Regions from separate parts of the Streptomyces sp. NPDC026092 genome, predicted to be linked through region 2. Evidence: riboswitches for the same ligand, from Rfam matches in the RefSeq annotation. Region 2 holds a riboswitch; each other region holds the start of a gene.
The links. A riboswitch is a leader RNA that binds a small molecule or an ion and turns the genes downstream of it on or off. The one in region 2 is predicted to bind cyclic di-AMP.
Positions count from the first base shown of each region.

Region 1: another riboswitch for cyclic di-AMP. It lies ahead of AB0F56_RS29400 (transglycosylase family protein); the one in region 2 lies ahead of AB0F56_RS27805 (transglycosylase SLT domain-containing protein).
Region 3: another riboswitch for cyclic di-AMP. It lies ahead of AB0F56_RS30905 (M23 family metallopeptidase); the one in region 2 lies ahead of AB0F56_RS27805 (transglycosylase SLT domain-containing protein).

Region 1 covers NZ_JBEZYN010000022.1:27,863-30,012, forward strand. The annotation lists gene AB0F56_RS29395 (transglycosylase family protein) at 1-468, shown strand, start outside; cyclic di-AMP (ydaO/yuaA leader) riboswitch at 734-910, shown strand; gene AB0F56_RS29400 (transglycosylase family protein) at 914-1,603, shown strand; gene eno (phosphopyruvate hydratase) at 1,939-2,150, shown strand, end outside.
Region 2 covers NZ_JBEZYN010000019.1:110,189-112,338, reverse strand. The annotation lists gene AB0F56_RS27810 (phosphocholine-specific phospholipase C) at 1-682, shown strand, start outside; cyclic di-AMP (ydaO/yuaA leader) riboswitch at 988-1,144, shown strand; gene AB0F56_RS27805 (transglycosylase SLT domain-containing protein) at 1,149-2,012, shown strand; gene AB0F56_RS27800 (phosphoribosyltransferase family protein) at 2,091-2,150, opposite strand, start outside.
Region 3 covers NZ_JBEZYN010000024.1:95,406-97,555, forward strand. The annotation lists gene AB0F56_RS30900 (PP2C family protein-serine/threonine phosphatase) at 1-523, shown strand, start outside; cyclic di-AMP (ydaO/yuaA leader) riboswitch at 760-907, shown strand; gene AB0F56_RS30905 (M23 family metallopeptidase) at 919-2,007, shown strand.

The sequences.
Region 1 (2,150 bases), on a different contig from region 2:
ACCTCCACCACGCCTGAGACCTCCACCACGCCGACGACGCCCGAGTCGTCGACCTCCCCGTCCGCGCCGGGCACCGGCAAGCACCGGGGCGACGCGGCACCGGAGGAGACGGGTAATACGGACAAGGATCGCGAAACAGGGCGTCACGCCTCGCCGTCTGACGCGCCGACAGTGGACGGCTCCGTCGAGGAGCGCGCGAACCGGGGCAGTGGGGGCGACACGGACAAAACGCCCTCCCAGGGCATTGCCGACGCTATCGGCGCATACACCGTCAAGCCCGGCGACAACCTCACCGAGATCGCCCAGCGCAACGAACTCCCCGGCGGCTGGGGCGCCCTCTACGACGCCAACCGCTCGACCGTGGGCGCCGACCCGGACCTCATCCTCCCTGGCCAGAGCCTCGATCTGACGCTCGGGACCCCTGCGGACAAGACCGCGGACAAGACGGCGGAAACGGACGCGAAGTAGGGGCGGTTCGGGGCTGAATGTCCGGTTCTGCGCAAGTGAGACATGGGTCTCTTCGCCTCAACTGGCATGTCTCGTCCGCGAACTCCGCTTCCGTCACCTCTCACCTGCGTAAACACCTTTCATCCCGAGGCAAGTAGGGGCGTTTTGTCCCTCATGGGCGTCTTTGAACTTCCCCCGGGTCTGTGTCTACGGTCGTGACCGCTCGCCACCGCGGGCCCCGTCGACCGAAACGCCGAATCCTGCCGTCGGCCGATGGGAACAGTCGTCGCGTCAAGCGCCGTAGGCAGGAGCGGGGGACCCAAGGTAAGTGCCGTCCCCGGCCGTTGAGACAGACGGCCGAAGGAACGGCTTGGGGTGAAGCCGCGCGCTAGGTCGCGCGGCCGGGCAACTCACATCGGCCCGAACCCGACAGCTCACCTCGTAGGCGTCGGTGAGGAGAATCTCCATGCTGTTTTCCGCCAAGGGCAAACACCGTCGTCCCTCCAAGGCCACCCGCGCCGTCGCCCTCGCCGGCGTCGCCGGCGTCGCCGTCGCCGCCCCCCTGATGGGCGCCGGCACCGCCTCGGCCGCCACCGTCTCCGAGTGGGACAAGGTCGCCCAGTGCGAGTCCGGCGGCAACTGGTCGATCAACACCGGCAACGGCTACTACGGCGGCCTGCAGTTCTCCAGCTCCACCTGGGCCGCCTTCGGTGGCACCGCGTACGCCGCGAGCGCCGACCAGGCCTCCAAGTCGCAGCAGATCGCCATCGCCGAGAAGGTCCTCGCCGGTCAGGGCAAGGGCGCCTGGCCGAGCTGTGGCGTGGGCCTGTCGGCCGCCTCCCCCGGCGCCGCTCCCGTCGAGGAGAGCGCGCCGAAGCCGGAGCGCAAGGCCGAGCAGCCGACGACCCGCAGCGAGCAGCGGACCGCCCCGAAGGCCGCGCCCAAGGCCGAGTCGAAGAAGACCGTCACCACCCCGACCGGCAAGAAGGTCAAGAAGGGCGACGGCGAGTACAAGGTCGTCTCCGGCGACACCCTGAGCACCATCGCCGCCGCCCACGACGTCAAGGGCGGCTGGGCGAAGCTCTTCGAGCTCAACAAGGACGTCGTCGAGGACGCCGACCTGATCTACCCGGGCCAGCAGCTTCACCTGAAGTGAGCCCGACGGCTCGTGTGAGTCCGGCGGCTCGCGCGGGTCCTACGACCCTCCCGCGGTGACCACCCCGGTCCGGAGCGTTTCTTCCCCCGTGCGCTCCGGGCCGGGGTTCCGCGCTGTCCGGGACCGGTTGGCGTCTCGCCCGACCGGTACCGAGCCGGTTACCGCCGAGTAGTTCTGGGGCCCTTTGGCCCGAGATGCATGCCCTTGGGTCCTTTTTCGTCCCAGGGGGCGGGCGCCCGGCTGGCTGGAGCCCTGGAGCCGGTTAGGCTCTTGTCGCAAGGCCAAAGCGACCCTGCACCGCAAGCGTCACATCTAGCGTCACATCCCAGAAGGAGATGCTCGTGCCGTCCATCGACGTCGTCGTAGCCCGGGAAATCCTGGACTCCCGAGGCAACCCCACGGTCGAGGTCGAGGTCGGCCTCGACGACGGCAGCACCGGCCGTGCTGCCGTTCCGTCCGGTGCCTCCACCGGTGCGTTCGAGGCCATTGAGCTCCGTGACGGAGACAAGAACCGCTACCAGGGCAAGGGCGTCGAGAAGGCCGTCCT
Region 2 (2,150 bases):
CACCTGCGGCCCGCTGCCCAACCCGGTGCCGCAGGACAACGCCCTGCCGGCGCAGGAGTCCGGTACGCGTCCGGCGCGCGCCCTGCCGTACCAGGTCAACGGGAACCTCGACCGGTTCGAGTTCGGGGCGGCGGGCAAGATCCTCGCCTGGTTCTCCATGACGAACCAGGGCGCCCAGGCGAAGCGGCCCGCGCACTTCACGATCCACCCGCACCAGCACCGGGACACGGCGGCCTGGCAGTACACGGTCGACCCGGGCGCGACGTCCACGGACTACTTCAACATCGGGCTCGGGTCGGGTTCGGGCAAGTACGACATCTCGATGATGGGGCCCAACCGCTTCCTGCGGCGGTTCATCGGCGACGCCTCCAAGGCGGGGAAGGCGATCGAGGTGGCGGCGCGGTTCGCGACCGAGCCGGGCACCGGGAAGACGGCGATCTACTTCAAGCTGACGAACACCTCGGCCGGTCCGGTGACCTTCACCATCCGCTCGAACGCGTACCGCACCGACGGCCCGTGGACGTACACGGTGGCGGCGAACTCCTCGCGCGAGGACTACTTCAACGCCGTGGCGTACAGCAACGGCTGGTACGACTTCACGATCCTGGCCGACATCGACGGCACCTGGTCGCGCCGCTACACCGGCCACATCGAGACGGGCGCGCCGAGCATCAGCGGCTGACCCACACACCCACAGTTCCTGCCAAATGGGGCACAAGGGATTTCATATGCCCTTGTGCCCCATTTCTCAACTCGGTCGTATTTCCCCGCATGTCCGTTATGGCATGGCGCGTGAGCCGAATCACCTCAGGTTTTCGACGATCTTTGGAACCGCCCCGTCCCCTTGTCCGGCAAGGAAGTTCGGGGCGCCGGGCGGGTCGCGGAAGTTCTCGAAGAAATACCCGCGCATTCGGCGCCTTGTTTCGTCCGACATTTCTCGCTTACGGTCACCTCGACCCGGACGGAACGCCGAATCCTGCCACCGTCCGAATTAGACCGCTCATTCACCCGATGGCAGGAGCGGGGGACCCACTTTTCGCCGGTCCGGTTTTTCCGGCACGGCTCGGGGTGAAGTCGCGCATGCGCGGCCGGGCATCTCCAGCCCGAACCCGACAGCTCACCCCGCAGGCGCCGGAGAGGACTGCATCATGCCCGCACACGGTAAGCACCGGCGCCCCAAGAGAAGGCCCCTGACCCGCGGCCTCGCCCTCGCGAGCACGGGCGGCGCCGCCCTGGCCCTGCCCCTGGTCGGCACGGCCACCGCGCACGCCGCGCCCCAGTCGGCCCCCGAGATCGCCCTCACGGGGAAGACCGTTCTCAGCGCCCCGGCGAAGATCGCGGAATCCATTCCGGCCGCGCAGAATTCCGCGGCCAAGACCTATACCGTCACCCGCGGCGATTCCCTTTCGGTGATCGCCCACAAGCAGAGCGTGCAGGGCGGCTGGAAGGCCCTGTACCGCGCGAATCGCGCGGCCGTGGGTGACAACCCGTCACTCATCCACCCCGGCCTGGAACTGAAGCTGCACGGAAAGGCCGCCGCCGCTCCGAAGAAGCCGAAGTCGCAGGCCCGTACGACGAGTACGGACCGGGCCGACCGCTCCCAGCAGCGCGCCGCCGCCCCGGCCGCCGCCCCGTCGAAGGCGGCTCCCGCGAAGTCGACCCAGGCGACGCAGGCGGCCGCGAAGACCTACACCAACGACCTGGACGGCTGGATCCGCGAGTCGCTGGACATCATGCAGAAGTACGGCATCCCCGGTTCGTACGAGGGGATCCAGCGCAACATCATGCGTGAGTCCTCCGGCAACCCGCTGGCGATCAACAACTGGGACTCCAACGCCGCCAAGGGCACCCCGTCCAAGGGCCTGCTCCAGGTGATCGAGCCGACGTTCCTCGCCTACCACGTGCCGGGCACCTCGATGGACCTCTACGACCCGGTCGCCAACATCACCGCCGCCTGCAACTACGCGGCGGACCGGTACGGCTCCATCGACAACGTCAACGGGCCCTACTGACAGGCCGGTTGAGCACGGGCGGCCTTGACTACGGGCGGCCTTGAGCACCGGAGGCCTTGAGCACTGGCGGCGACCGCTCTAGAAGTGGTCGCCGAACCAGTTCGCGGCGAGTTCGCCGACCTGTTCCAGGGTGCCGGG
Region 3 (2,150 bases), on a different contig from region 2:
GGGGGTCGCCCAGCGCCTCGAACGGGCGCTGGCCCGCGAGGGCACCCGCCGCTCCGGGCTCGACGCCTTCGAGGGGTTCACCACGGCCGTCCTGGCGGAGATCCCGCGCGGGGGCGGGCGGGTACGGGTCGTGAACCGGGGCCACCCCGAGCCGCTGCTGCTGTACGCGGACGGGGGCCTGACCCACCTGGAGCCGACCGAGCCCGCGCTGCCGCTCGGCATGGGCGAGCTGGCTGCCTGGCCGGACCGGGCCGACGAGGCCCCGTACCCGCCGGGCGCCACGCTGCTCCTCTACACCGACGGGCTCTCCGAGGCGCGCGACGCCTCGGGGGCCTTCTACGAACCGGCCGAGCGGCTCGTCGGGAGGATCTTCCCGGGGCCGGAGGAGATGCTCGACGCGCTCGTCGACGACGTCCGCCGGTACACGGGCGGGGGCTCCACCGACGACATGGCGCTGCTCGCCGTGAGCCGGCCGGGAGCGGGGCAGCCGGAGCGGCGCCGGACGATGCCCGTGGTGCCGTGACGTACCTCGTTCCGCATGTGGTGACCTTGTGTAGTGGAGGTGTACCGCTCCGATAACAATTGACGAACCATCAGTTCCGGGGTGGCGGTAAGACTCCGTACTGAAGCGGGATCAAATCGGGCTGTACCAGCTCAATCTCGTGAATGATCAACCGGAACGGCTTGGAATCCGGCCCTCGTGTCTATTAACGTTCGATAACGCAGCGCGGTCGTCCCAGCCGTCGCAAGAGACGGCACCGTGCGCGTGCGCCGAATCCTGAAAGGGAACCGGGGAACCACTACTTGGGGTGAATCGGGCACCTCCGCATCCGTGCGGAACCGCCCGTAGGAGACCTTCCTGCTCCGAACCCGTCAGCTAACCCGGTAGGCGAGAAGGAAGGAAAGGAGCACGCCTCCGTGGCGTCCAACAGCCCTGCCCCCGACGGTCTTTCCGATGGGTTCAACGCGTTCGGCGCCCGTGGCGCCGCCGGGACGGACGACGACGCGACGACGCTGGGGGAGTGGAACCCGACCGAGGACTCCCTGCGCCAGCAGGCCCGTTCGGGCGGCCGCCACCGCGTCGTGAAGCAGCGCTCCGGCTTCGCCCGCTCCTCCACCGTCCTCGGCGTCGGTGTCATCGCGGCCGTCGGCGCGGGCGGCATGGCGACCGCCAAGGAGAAGCCCCCGGTCTCGATATCGCTGCCCGACCTCAACCTGCCGGACGCCTCCGAGCTGCCCGGTGTCGGCGAGTTCATCTCCGACGGCGGTTCGGACTCCGGTACGACCAACCCGCAGCCGCTCACGGCCACCCTCGCCCTGCCGGCCGACGGCGTCGAGAAGGCCGGAAGCGGCCAGTCCGCCTCCGCCTCGACCGCCGACGCCGGCGAGGCGCTGCGCGCCCGCATCCTGCAGCAGGCCGAGCAGCAGCAGGCCTCCGCCGACGCCGCCGAGAAGGCCGCTGCGGAGAAGGCCGCCGCCGAGAAGGCCGCCCTTGAGGCCGCCGCCAAGGCGGACCAGGCCGAGAAGGAAGCGGCCGCGGCGAAGAAGAAGGCCGAGGAGGAGGCTGCGGCGAAGGCCGAGGCGGAGCGCCTCGCGAAGCTCGCCGCGAGCTACTCGCTGCCGACGTCCTCGTACACGATCACCTCCACGTACGGCCAGTCCGGCTCCATGTGGTCCTCCGGCCAGCACACGGGCCTCGACTTCGCGGCGCCGACCGGCACGCCGGTCAAGGCCGTGCACGGCGGCACCATCAAGTCGGCCGGCTGGTCCGGCTCGTACGGCTACCGGATCGTCCTCGAACTCGAGGACGGTACGGAGATCTGGTACGCGCACCTGTCCTCGATGACCGCGAGCGTCGGCCAGACCGTGGGCACCGGCGACACGATCGGGCGCGTGGGCGCGACCGGCAACGTGACCGGCCCGCACCTCCACCTGGAGGTCCACACCGCGGGCGGCTCGGGCATCGACCCGGCGGCCTGGCTGGGCAACAAGGGCCTCTCGGTCTAAGGGCTTCCCGGTCCAAGGGCCTCGCGGCCCAACGGCCTCTCGGTCCGAGGGCCCGGCGGCCCAACGGCCTCGCGGTCCGAGGACCTCCCGAGCCCTCACGACTCCGGCAGCCCTGGCGTAACCCCCCCCACGTCAGGGCTGCC